2 regions of the Peribacillus phoenicis genome follow, and region 2 is predicted to be linked to the other one. Evidence: riboswitches for the same ligand, from Rfam matches in the RefSeq annotation. Region 2 holds a riboswitch; the other holds the start of a gene.
What was found. A riboswitch is a leader RNA that binds a small molecule or an ion and turns the genes downstream of it on or off. The one in region 2 is predicted to bind S-adenosylmethionine.

Region 1: another riboswitch for S-adenosylmethionine. It lies ahead of mtnK (S-methyl-5-thioribose kinase); the one in region 2 lies ahead of metK (methionine adenosyltransferase).

What each region holds. Positions count from the first base shown of each region.
Region 1 covers NZ_JBDFMF010000001.1:2,863,283-2,870,105, forward strand. Annotated here, with positions in the region: gene ABC374_RS13990 (pyridoxal phosphate-dependent aminotransferase) at 1-704, opposite strand, end outside; gene ABC374_RS13995 (carbon-nitrogen family hydrolase) at 804-1,586, shown strand; SAM riboswitch class I at 1,658-1,811, shown strand; gene mtnK (S-methyl-5-thioribose kinase) at 1,890-3,092, shown strand; gene mtnA (S-methyl-5-thioribose-1-phosphate isomerase) at 3,107-4,153, shown strand; gene ABC374_RS14010 (LCP family protein) at 4,245-5,135, opposite strand; gene ABC374_RS14015 (lmo1851 family serine protease) at 5,250-6,710, opposite strand.
Region 2 covers NZ_JBDFMF010000001.1:4,504,227-4,511,049, forward strand. Annotated here, with positions in the region: gene ABC374_RS22245 (alpha/beta hydrolase) at 1-741, opposite strand, end outside; gene ABC374_RS22250 (gamma carbonic anhydrase) at 952-1,470, shown strand; gene metK (methionine adenosyltransferase) at 1,707-2,900, opposite strand; SAM riboswitch class I at 3,064-3,226, opposite strand; gene pckA (phosphoenolpyruvate carboxykinase (ATP)) at 3,641-5,227, shown strand; gene ABC374_RS22265 (nucleotide sugar dehydrogenase) at 5,782-6,823, opposite strand, start outside.

The DNA.
Region 1 (6,823 bases), 1.6 Mb from region 2:
TCTATTCCTATTTCCTTCGCTCCCTCTGACTGGAGAAAGCTTACCGGTTTTTTACCGTCGAATCCTATCGCTCCATAAGCGAAGTCGTGGACCACACAAATTGAATGCTCTTTTGCAAAAGAGACGGTCTCATCAAAGAAACTTTCAGTTGCAGAAGCACCTGTGGGATTGTTCGGATAGTTCAAGAACATCATTTTCGCTTTATCAAGTACTTCTTTATGTATGTCACTGTATTTTGGAAGAAAATCATTTTCTTCTGTCAAGGGCATGAACTCGGTCTTTGCCTGGGCTAAAACAACACCGGAAAGATAATCCGGATAGCCGGGATCCGGAACAAGAATCGTATCACCCGGATTCAATAAACACTGCGGCAGTTCGACAAGACCTGCCTTTCCCCCGAAGAGAATCGCCACTTCACTTTTCGGATCCAGCTTGACACCGTATTCACGTTCATAAAAGACGGCAGCAGCATCTTTTAAATATTGATGCCCCCGGAATGGCGAATATTTATGATTAATCGTTTTTTCAGCGGCAGACTGCAAGCTTTTCACGATATGGTCTGGTGTTGGCTGATCAGGGTTTCCCTGACCTAAATTTATGACATCATGTCCTTGCTCCGTGATGGCATTGACTTTTGCGACTAGTGAGGCAAAAAACTGCTTAGGCAGGTCCTGAAGCTGTCTGGATTTTTCGAATTGCACCATTTATACACCTTCTCTGAAATTTCTTGAAATTCTAGTCACAAATGATATATGTTTATCATAGTCTTGTAAAGCATTTTTTACATATGGGGGTTTTAAACGATGAAGTGGAAAATAGCTTGTATTCAAATGGATATAGCATTCGGGCAACCGGATATCAATTTTCAGGTTGCGGAACAATGGTTGGAAAAAGCAGCACGGTCGGAACCCGATATCGTCATTTTACCAGAGCTTTGGACAACCGGATACGACTTAAGCAGGTTAAATGAGATTGCAGATCAAGAGGCCGAAAAAACGATTGAATTTCTTAAAACACAGGCAAGGAAACACGAGATTCACATCGTAGGCGGTTCCATTGCGAAAAAAACGAGCAAGGGAATCTATAACACCATGATCATCATCGATAAACAGGGAAATCTCATAAAAGAATATGATAAGCTTCACTTATTTCAGTTAATGGATGAACATCATTTCCTGAAGCCAGGAGAAAAGGATGGTTTATTTACTCTTGATGAAAAAATATGTGCTGGTTTCATTTGTTATGACATCCGTTTCCCTGAATGGCAGCGAGCCCATACCGCTAAAGGCGCCGAAGTTCTATTCGTTACGGCTGAATGGCCAAAGCCGAGACTCGATCACTGGAGAGCCTTATTGATTAGCCGTGCCATCGAGAACCAAGCCTATGTTGTAGCCGTTAATCGCTCAGGCTCTGATGTCAATAATATATTTGCCGGTCATTCCTTGATTATTGATCCTTGGGGAAATATCATAAGTGAAGCCGGAGAAGGAAACGAACTCCTGACAGGCACCTTGGACTTCAATAAAGTTTCGGATGCACGTAACAAAATACCTGTATTCGAAGATCGACGTCCTGATTTTTATTAATTTACCCATTGACAAACTATTTAAAAAGTTGATATTATTTTCCCGAAGATTAAAATTTCAGAAAACATTTACTCTTATCAAGAGCAGGCTGAGGGATAAAGGCCCTATGAAGCCCAGCAACCGACTGTAATACCATTGTGAAATGGGGCGGATTCACCGCCGGATTATAAAATCCACAGAGCACGGTGCTAATTCCACCAGAATTCATATTCTGGAAGATAAGAGGTCCGAAGCCAAAACTTCTGCCTCTTTCTATATGAAAGAGGCTTTTTTATTCTTATTTTGAATCCGGAGGGGAAAAGAATGACTCAAAACCATTCAAATTTTAAGAGATTGACAAACGAAACAGCTATAACCCTTGCAAAAAAACTTGGGTTGGTCAATGCGGATGCAAGTTTAACATGTAAAGAAATCGGCGATGGAAACTTAAATTATGTTTTTCATATTACAGACACAGTCACAAATAAAGGAATTATAATTAAACAAGCGGTCCCTTATGCCAAGGTACTTGGCGAAAGCTGGCCGCTGACATTGAAAAGAGCTGCGATTGAGGCGAATGCGTTGATTCATTTCAGAAGTTATTGCCCAGAATTCGTACCGCAAGTCTATTATTCTGATGAACAGCTTGCCATCACGGTCATGGAGGATTTATCGCACTTGAAAATCGTTAGAACAGGATTGATCGAAGGAGATTCATATCCATTGCTTTCTCAGCATATTGGTGAATATGTTGCGAAAACGGCATTTTATACATCCGATTATCATTTAGAACCCTCTGCGAAAAAGGAAGTGGCCCGACATTTCACGAATCCCGAACTCTGCAAAATCACTGAGGTCTTTATTTTCACGGATCCATTTTTTGAGGAACTCCCGGGAGATTTCGAGGTGGAATTGACAGATGCCGCCAAAAATATATGGAATGATAAAGAAGTGATCCTTGAGGTCGCTAAGCTGAAACAAAGCTTTGAAACCGAGCAGGAAGCCTTGCTTCATGGTGATTTACATACTGGAAGTATATTTGCAAGTAAAACTGAAACAAAGGTTATCGATCCGGAATTCGCTTTTTATGGTCCAGTTGGTTTTGACCTTGGTCAATACACCGCCAACCTTCTCTTTCAGGCAGTCACACGTAATAGCGCTGGAAAGGAAGAGATTTTCACACACCTTAATGAATTTTGGAATGCCTTTGAAGAAACTTATTCCGAATTATGGGAAGGCCAAAATAAAAGCCCATTTCGCCATGTGAAAGGTTATCTGCCTTATTTACTGACAAAATTTAAAAAAGATGCATTCGGCTTTGCCGGCTGTGAAATGATTCGGCGAACCATCGGACTTTCCCATGTTGCCGATTTAAATGTCATTGAAGATAAAGAAACAAGGATCGCTGCCAAAACGGCTACATTGGAAATTGGTGCTTTTTTAATTAAAAAACGAGAAGAATTGGATGTTCCAGCTGTAATTGAAGCGTTGAAGCAACGTACACTGCCATCTTATTCAACCATTTAAAAGGAGACCTGCACATGACAAAACTAGCACCATTACCTTATTCGGTACAATGGGCTGATTCCCATATTACATTATTAAATCAACAAGCCCTGCCTTCCATAACTGAATTTATTGAACTTCATTCTGTTGATGATGTATATGACAGCATTTTGACATTAAAAGTTCGCGGTGCCCCAGCAATTGGACTGACAGCAGCATTTGGTGTTGCACTTGGTGCCAAACAGGAAACAACCACTGAATTAGCCGAATTCAAGAAAAATGTAGCAAGGCATATTGAAAAACTCGCCTCGTCACGGCCAACTGCTGTCAACCTTTTTTGGGCGTTAAGGAGGATGGAAATTACCCTGCAAGCTGCGCAAAGCATTTCAACTGCCAAGGAAGCACTTGTATCGGAGGCTAAAGCCATCTTTGCTGAAGATGAAGAAATGTGCAGGAAAATCGGGGAACATGGTTTATCCTTATTCACTAGAGGAGATTCCATTCTAACGCATTGTAATGCTGGGGGAATTGCCACGGCTCGGTATGGCACAGCCTTGGCTCCCTTCCACCTGGCTAAAGAAAAGGACTTTCCGCTAAAAGTGTATGCATGTGAAACAAGGCCTGTCCTGCAAGGGGCGCGTTTGACTGCTTGGGAATTGATGCAAGCGGGGGTGGATGTCACATTAATTTCTGATAATATGGCTGCCCATACGATTCACCAGAAAGCAATAAATGGCATTATCGTCGGTGCCGACAGAATTGCGGCTAATGGAGATACAGCCAATAAAATCGGGACATTGGGATTGGCCATATTAGCCAAGCACTTTGGTATCCCTTTTTACGTGGCCGCTCCATCAACCACATTCGACCTTACTCTCGAGTCCGGCACTTCCATCCCGATCGAAGAACGGAATGAAGCGGAAATCACCTTCATTCAAGGTGTTAGGATCGCTCCCGAAAACGTGAAGACTTTCAATCCTGCCTTTGACGTTACACCGAATCATCTAATTACAAGCATCATTACCGAAAATGGCATCATAACACCGGATTTCATTAAAAACATCCCGCTTTTTGTTAAATGATCCAGGTTGCTTTATTGATGATAAAAAACGAGAAGGATTTCGTATCCCTCTCGTTTTTGTGATTATTCTTGCGAGGTCCACAATACAATTTTTATTTTTTGGAAAAGAACTCCTGAAGTGCCTTCTTATTTTTAGTGTAGTCCATCTCCAAAACGGCTCCGGACTGGGGATATATTTCATCTTTAAAGCTTCCTTCCACTGGAACCCTTAAGGTTTCGACGGTGTCCGGTGTATGGAAGACGGCTTTTGGACCCATTTCCATTATTGTTTTCAGTCCAATATCTGTATCCAAGTACGAGAGTCCTTGTTCGATTATACTAGGAAGGGCTGCCATCCCTTCGAAGGACGAGATTTGATTTATAAACGCTGTTTTTAATTGAACCATTACTTCTTGTTGACGCTCAACCCTTCCAAAATCACTTTCATCGTCATGTCTAAAACGGACATATTTCAATATTTCCTCCCCATGTAAAACATTTTTACCGACGCTTGCTTGAATGCTCATATCATCAATGATTTCCTGGTCCACATTCACCGCTACCCCCTCAGGTGCAAGTAAATCGACCATCTTCACGAATCCCTGAAAGTCAATTACCGCTACATGATCGACCTTGACACCAAAGTTTTCCTGTATGGTTTTCTTGAGAAGTTCCCTTCCACCATAATAATAAGCTGCATTTATTTTGTTATATCCTGATTTATTCCCGGGGATTTTCACATAACTATCACGCATAATCGAAGCCAGCTTCAGTTTTTCCTGCTCAGGAAAATATTTTGCCAGTATAATCGCATCTGATCGAGAATTTTCCTCTCCCCTTGTATCAACACCAATTAACAGAAATGTTTTCACGCTTTCCTGGTTCTCTTCTTTGGTTAGTTTTTTTTCCGTACCTGCATTTCCATTTTGTTTGGGTAAAGGGGCATAAGTGCAGCCTGCCAGAATCAAGATCAATAGATATATGAACAATACCTTTTCTTTCATTACCTCACCTCATCGGAAAATTACCCCTATTCTCTGCCTAATATTGGAATCCTATGCATTAAACGACAAAAATAGCCTGCCAACGATAATCGCTGACAGGCTATTCGGGCAAAATCATTTATTGATTTCTTTCTTTAATACTTCTACCGCCTTTTTCACTTGTGTGTCATTCTTAAGGATTTTCTCCTGGATGACCTGCATCAATTTCATGGTAGTATCATCTTTAATGGTGCCAGTTTCTTTAATTTTTTGTTCCCTTTGGAATGCTGTGACCGCATTCGTTGTTGCTTCATCAAAGAATCCATCTACCTTACCCGGATCATGTCCCGCTTCCTTCAGCATCTCTTCAGCAGCTTTCACTTCACTCGAAGAATCAGATGCTTTCAATTCCTTATCGGGCGAAATGTACGGAAGGCTGGCATAACCAGGAAGCTTCACAGTAATATCCGGCTTGATCCCTTTTTTATGAATCCAATTGCCTTCAGGAGTCAACCATTTAGCTGCCGTATATTTGAAGTTAGATCCATCTTCAAAGTCTTCGGCAGTCTGCACTGTCCCTTTCCCAAATGACTTGACACCAATCAATGGAATGTCCGCAGATTCACTGACAGCCGCTGCAACGATTTCAGAAGCACTGGCACTTCCGTCATCAATCAACACGACTACCGGGATTTTCAGTTCTCCATCATTCTCCGATTTATAGACTTGTTTTTTCCCGCTGCGCTCCTCAACTTGAAGGACCACTTCCCCATTAGGTATGAACAGGCTTGCCATTTCTATTGCTTGATCAAGCAGTCCCCCCGGGTTTCCCCGCAAATCCAATACGAGACCCTTCATATCCTTCTTGGACATTTCTTCAAGCGCCGTTTTCAGCTCTTGGACTGTATGTTCGGAAAAACTGGTGACTTGAATCTTGGCAACTCCATCATCAAGCATTTCCGCATAAACCGTCTCAATCGGAATTGTGTCCCGTTTAATGGTGAGCTCAATCGGTTCCGACTCACCAGCTCTTGAGATGGATAGATCCACTTTCGTACCCTTCTCGCCCCTGATTTTCAGGACAGCTTCAGAAGAGCTTAGCCCTTCAACGCTTTTACCGTCCACACTTAAAATGATATCATTCGGCTTTACCCCCGCTTTTTCTGCTGGGGACCCTTTTATAGGTGAGACGACCATGATTTGTCCATCCTGCTCCTGAATCTCGGCACCGATTCCTTCAAAAGATGAAGAGATGCTTTCATGGAAACTAGATGCTTCCTTTTTATCCATATAAGCAGAGTAGGGATCATCCAATGATTTGATCATTCCATTAATTGCGCCGTCAACCAGCTTTTCTTCATCAACCTCTTCATAATAGTTATCTTTTATCTTATCGTATGTAGTATACAGCTTTTCAAATTCCGCATGCTTATCCGGTGCTAATGACTCTACTTTTTCATCTCCAAAGGTCAAGGCTATTGTAGTAATCCCTGCAGTTAGAAATATGACTAAGAAAATCCCCATAATGAACGTAAACTTCTTTATTTTAATGAATTTCCCTGCCTCTTTTGGCTGTTCTTGATTTTCTTCTTCCACTGAAGCCTCACCACTTTCATTCTTCATGACGATATAAACGATTTCTTTCTATTTTAACAGCTTTCATGACAATCGAAAAATAATTGTTATCAAAAATAACAACTTATGACCAT
Region 2 (6,823 bases):
ATCATCACGCTCTGGTTCATTGAAGATTTCATGATATAGCTTCGGCCATTCCTTATATTGCTTTTCACTGGCCAAGTTATAATTAAACCACTCACGAACCGCCTTCTTGTTCACGACTCGGTCATCTCCACCCTGCATGACCAAAAGCGGCACATCCTGAAATTCAGGAATCTCTTCAAAAGCATCCTTCATAGCCTGTGCAAGCTCGCGATACCAGCGAACCGAAACCCTTGTGATATATAATGTATCGTTTCTATCGGATTCACGGATTTCTGCGCTTCTCGTCGCCATTTCAGGTGTCAATCCAGATTCAACCCTGAACTTAGGCATCACGATGTTCAAACCATGCGAGATGGTTGTAAGGAACTTCGGCGGCTTCGTCACGAGGCCCAAGCATGGAGAAGAAAGAATTACCCCTGCAATGTCCCATTCCTCTTCCTGAAGAAGGCGTATCGAAATCAAACCACCCATGCTGTGTCCAAGTAAAAAGACCGGCAACGAATATTCGTAAGCCTCTTCTATCCAGCTTTTCACTTCGTCCAAATACTCATCAAAGGAATCGATATGTCCCCGGTAGGCGCGAGTAGTCATACCCTGCCCAGGAAGGTCGCCCATGACGACATGGTATCCAGCCGAAAGCCACATTTGTGTTACCCACTTATAACGTCCGTGATGTTCCATTGCCCCATGAATGATGACAATGACGCCCTTTGCGTCTCCTTCTGTCTCCCATTTCCACATTCGAAATCCCCCTTTCACTTTTCACTTGTTGTGTACGATCCATGATAGTTAAAATAATATATATAAATTATAACCATATTCGTGATTTTCGACAAAAAAGAAATCTAACAAGTTGTACATTGCTATTATAAATAGCCAAGTGTATATGCATACGGTATATTAAAATAATACATAAAAACACTCACTTCGGAAAGGAAATGATTGAAAATGATTATTTATCCGTATAAAGGCAAAGAACCTGAAATCGCCGAAAGCGCTTATATTGCTGAGAATGCTGTCGTGACAGGTGATGTCAAAATTGGCGACGAAACATCAATTTGGTTCAATTCCGTCATTCGCGGTGATGTATCCCCAACCATCATCGGGAAAAAAGTCAGTATACAGGATAACAGCGTCCTGCACCAAAGCCCAAATAATCCATTGATCATCGAGGATGAAGTAACCATTGGCCATCAGGTCATTTTACATAGCTGTAAAGTCCGTAAAGGAGCTCTGATCGGCATGGGATCGATTGTACTTGATGAAGCCGAAATCGGCGAAGGGGCCTTCATCGGTGCCGGCAGTCTCGTTCCCCAAGGTAAAGTCATTCCACCGAACATGCTGGCATTCGGACGCCCAGCTAAAGTCATTCGCGAAATCAACGAAGAAGATCGCCAGGATATGGAACGCATCGTTCGCGAATATGCCGAAAAAGGACAATACTATAAAACGGCGGAACGAATAAAGTGAATTGACTGAAAGTTACGAGTATTGTACTCAAACTCACGAGTAAACGTTCCAAATTCATGAGTAACGCTTCAACCTCACGAGTAGATGACCCAAACAAACTTGTAAACGACCTTAACTCACGAGTTTTGCACATATTTTATATTTCTTTGGGATTTCTTGAATTATTCCCGCTGAGGGTAAAATTAATCCACAAAAAAAGGTGCCCCGCAAATTGCGGGACACCTTTTTTATATGATTTACGCTTGTGCTTTTAATGTTTCTGCTTTGTCCGTACGTTCCCATGGAAGATCGACATCTGTACGGCCAAAGTGTCCGTATGCAGCTGTTTGTTTGTAGATCGGGCGACGAAGGTCAAGCATTTTGATGATGCCAGCTGGACGAAGGTCGAAGTTGGCGCGAACTAGGTCAACAAGGACTTCTTCGCTAACTGTACCAGTTCCGAACGTATCAATTGAAATCGATACAGGCTCTGCCACACCAATTGCGTATGCCAATTGAACTTCCGCTTTGTCGGCAAGGCCTGCTGCCACGATGTTTTTCGCAACGTAACGAGCAGCGTATGCAGCAGAACGGTCAACTTTAGTAGCATCCTTACCAGAGAATGCACCGCCGCCATGACGAGCGTATCCGCCGTAAGTATCAACTATGATTTTACGTCCAGTAAGACCAGCATCCCCTTGAGGTCCGCCAATTACGAAACGGCCAGTAGGGTTGATGAAGTATTTAGTTTGAGCATCGATCAATTCAGCTGGAACGACAGCTTTGATCACATGTTCTTTTAGATCTGCTTGAATTTGTTCAAGTGTAATTTCTGCATCATGCTGTGTAGAGATAACGATCGTATCTACACGTACGGGACGGTTATTCTCATCATATTCCACTGTTACCTGTGTTTTACCATCAGGGCGTAGGTAAGCAAGAGTTTCATCTTTACGAACTTGAGCCAAGCGGAATGAAAGTTTATGCGCCAATGAAATCGGAAGCGGCATAAGCTCTTCTGTTTCATTACAAGCAAATCCGAACATAAGACCTTGGTCCCCTGCACCGATTGCATCGATTTCTTCCTCAGACATGTTTCCTTCACGAGCTTCCAATGCTTTATCGACACCAGCTGCGATATCGGCAGACTGCTCATCAATGGAACTCAACACGGCACAAGTTTCAGCATCGAAACCGTATTTCGCACGTGTGTAGCCAATTCCTTTAATCGTATCACGAACGATACGCGGAATATCCACGTAAGCGGACGTTGTAATTTCACCAGCAACAAGTACAAGACCTGTTGTTACACTAGTTTCACACGCAACACGTGCATTTGCATCCTTAGCTAGGATAGCATCTAAAATGGAATCTGAAATCTGATCACAAATTTTGTCCGGATGGCCCTCTGTAACAGATTCAGAAGTAAATAGACGTTTCTTTGACATCATATTTCCTCCTTGGAAGTTAGTATGTTGTAGGCATAAGCCTGTTTTTTACGGAACTCGTTTCCCTCATTAGTTTCAACTATAGACACAGAATTACTTATAAAAAACACAAAAACCTTCCCTGGCAAATGAGGAAAGGTTTAAAATTCTGTCTTCTATCCTTTCACTCTTATCGTTCAAGGGTTTTTTACCTTGCTCAGGTTAGCACCATCACCACTATTCCTTGAAGATCTTCGCTTTATTTTCGGCGATCGATCTTGGAGTCAAGTTCAATATGGCAGGTTGCTGGGTTTCAAAGGGCCTGTCCCTCCACCAACTCGGGATAAGAGAATCCGTACAATTTAAGATATTATCGTATCTGCTTGGAATTTGTCAATGCTTTTCTAAAAAGAACATTTCCGCCCAGTATGGCGTTCATTTGAAAAACATGTTGATACAGCGTCTTAGAAGGGTTTACAATGCAAAATACGAATAGAAATGTTGAAAATTGCCATTAATAATAAGTATTAAGCAAACGAAAAACGACTTCATTGGAAATATATTGCTTACTTACTTCCTATTAAAATAAAATTGACTTCATTAAAGTATATGTGTTAAATCCTGACTCGGTTCCTGCCGGAATAAATGATTAACGCGACCAACTGAAAATAATCACAAATTAGAAGAAATAGTATAGACTATTTAAATGAATGTGTTATACTAATTGTAATCTAAAAACTTAAACAAAGGAAGGTACCTCATATATGAATTCTGTAGATGTTTCTAATGAGTTACACCAGTTATTAACAGGAAACAATGTGCAAACTCAACTTTCAGTTCCTCAATTGGTCGAAAAAGTATTAAGCAGAAATGAAGGCGTTTTAACATCAACAGGCGCAGTAAAAGCTGAAACTGGCAAATATACTGGTCGTTCACCTAAAGATAAATTTATCGTGGAAGAAGCATCCGTTAAAGATAAAATCGATTGGGGTTCAGTGAACCAGCCAATTTCCGAAGATGTGTTCAATAAACTATATAATAAAGTAGTTGACTACCTAAAAGCAAAAGAAGAGATTTTTGTTTTTAAAGGTTTCGCTGGTGCAGACGAATCATCTCGTCTTCCAATCCGTGTTGTTAATGAATATGCTTGGCATAACCTTTTCGCCCATACTTTGTTCATCCGTCCAAATGAAGAGGAACTAAGAGGTCACGAAGCTGAATTCACAATCCTTTCTGCACCTAACTTCAAAGCAGACCCAGAAGTGGACGGAACCACTTCCGAAACTTTCATCATCGTTTCATTTGAACGCCGTACCATCCTGATTGGCGGAACGGAATATGCAGGAGAAATGAAAAAATCGATCTTCTCGATCATGAACTACTTACTTCCAGAGGCTGGAATCCTTCCAATGCATTGCTCTGCTAACGTAGGACGTGAAGGGGACGTCGCTTTATTCTTCGGACTGTCCGGTACAGGCAAAACAACTTTATCAGCAGACACTAGCCGTAAACTGATTGGCGATGACGAGCACGGCTGGTCTTCTAATGGCGTATTCAACATCGAAGGCGGCTGCTATGCGAAAACGATCAATCTTTCACGTGAAAAAGAACCACAAATTTTCGATGCAATCCGTTTCGGTGCGGTATTGGAAAATGTTGTTGTTGATCCGGATACACGTGAAGCGAACTATGATGACAGTTCATTGACTGAAAACACTCGTGCTGCTTACCAAATGCAAGCGATCGATAACATCGTGAACCCAAGTATTGCAGGACATCCAAATACAATCATTTTCTTAACAGCTGATGCTTCAGGCGTTCTGCCTCCAATCAGCAAGCTTTCCAAAGAACAGGCAATGTTCCACTTCCTAAGCGGATACACTAGTAAATTGGCTGGTACTGAAAGAGGCGTAACTTCACCGGAAGCTACATTCTCCACTTGCTTCGGATCTCCATTCTTACCTCTTCCAGCTCAACGCTATGCTGAAATGCTTGGTGATAAAATTGACGAGCACAATGCAAAGGTATACCTTGTCAACACTGGATGGACTGGCGGAGCATACGGAACTGGAAGCCGTATGAAACTTGCTTACACTCGTGCAATGGTACAAGCGGCACTTGAAGGTGAATTAGCGAACATCGAAACGATCAAAGATGATATCTTCGGCTTGGATATCCCGCTTCATGTTCCTGGTGTTCCTGATGAAGTGCTTCAGCCAATCAAGACTTGGGCAGATCCTGCCGCTTATAAAGAAGCAGCAACGGACCTTGCCGCACAATTCCGTGCTAACTTCAAGAAATTCGGCAGCGTTCCAAGTGAAATCGAAGAACTTGGCGGACCGACAGCTTAATAAATTGTACACAAAAGGACCAAGCTCTTGCTTGGTCCTTTCAGTTTGTCGACAAGAAATGTCTCATCCCGAACCATGATTTCAAAACATTACTTGGTTAACCTTCATGGTTTACTTTTTGAATGGAATCCCCAGAAATTTGCTACAATCCTGCAACTGGCTATCCAAGATCCCGCTAGATACATCAGCGAGGAGTCCGAATAGTGAGGTGTAGATCGGATAAATTCGTGAACGGCCGAATAATGTGCCCTGGAGGTCGATTAACTGCAGTGAACGGCCGAATATAGTGCCCTGGAGGTCGATTAACGGCGTCTTAGGTCAATAGTTCGGTCTAGGTCGAATAACGCCGGCAACGGCCTAATATCTGGCCAGCCAAGCCCCAGCCAGATTGTTTGGCGGAAAGGAAGCTGAATTTCTGAAACCGACTGGAACGTTTCTACAGTCTGAAAGGACCAACTCTTGCATGGTCCTTATCTTCATTGGAAAAAGGGCACTGTCATAGTCAGCGCCCCTTAATCCTTATTCCAATATGGATTTTTTTGTCCAGGTTTTTTTTAAATGATCGCTTTATTCCTGGCTTTTTTCATGGACATCGTTTTGTATTGATATATATTGCCCAGGTTGGCCACCGGGACATCTGTTTTAGTTGCATCAATGCAATTGCGTGTATCCAAAATCAATTTATTTCTCATGAGATTTGATAGATTATCATAATCCATTTGTTTAAATTCATCATGGTCGGTCAGGACAAGTATCAAGTCGGCATCATTTACAGCGTCTTCCACTGATACGACTGGCATCTTTCCAGATTGGACATGCGGGTCATGCAAGGATACATCCATGTTTTCCATCCCCATCAAGATATTGACGACATCAATGGCTGGGCTTTCACGAATATCATCTACATTTCCTTTGTATGCAAGACCGAAAACAGCTACTTTTGGCTTCCGGATCCCCTCTAGCATCATCCTTACGGAATTAACGATATAATAAGGCATCGATACGTTGGTATCGCGGGCCAATTTAATGATTCTCGCTTGCTCTGGTGCCTTTGCAACGACGAAATACGGATCGACCGCTAAACAATGGCCGCCAACTCCTGGTCCTGGTTGGTGTATATTGACACGAGGGTGTTTGTTTGCCATCGATATGACATCCAAAACATTGATGTCCAGCTCGAAACAGATTTTCGTCAGCTCATTCGCAAGGGCGATATTGACATCCCTGAAGGTGTTTTCCATCAGTTTGGACATTTCAGCCGTTTTCGCATCCGTCTGAATGATCTCCCCTTGAACGAAGGTTTTGTAAACAACACTTCCTTTATATGAGCATGTTTCCGTGATGCCCCCGACGATACGGTTATTATGAACCAACTCTTCAAGAATCCTTCCAGGTAAAACGCGTTCCGGACAATGAACGAGGAAAATGTCTTTTCCGATGGTAAGGCCCGTCCTCTCAATCATCGGTTTAATATGATCATCCATGCTTCTTGGCGCTATCGTCGATTCGATAATGATGACATTCCCTTTTTTGATAAAAGGAAGAATGTTTGAGGTTGCATCCATGACATGAGTTAAATCACAGGATTGATGCATG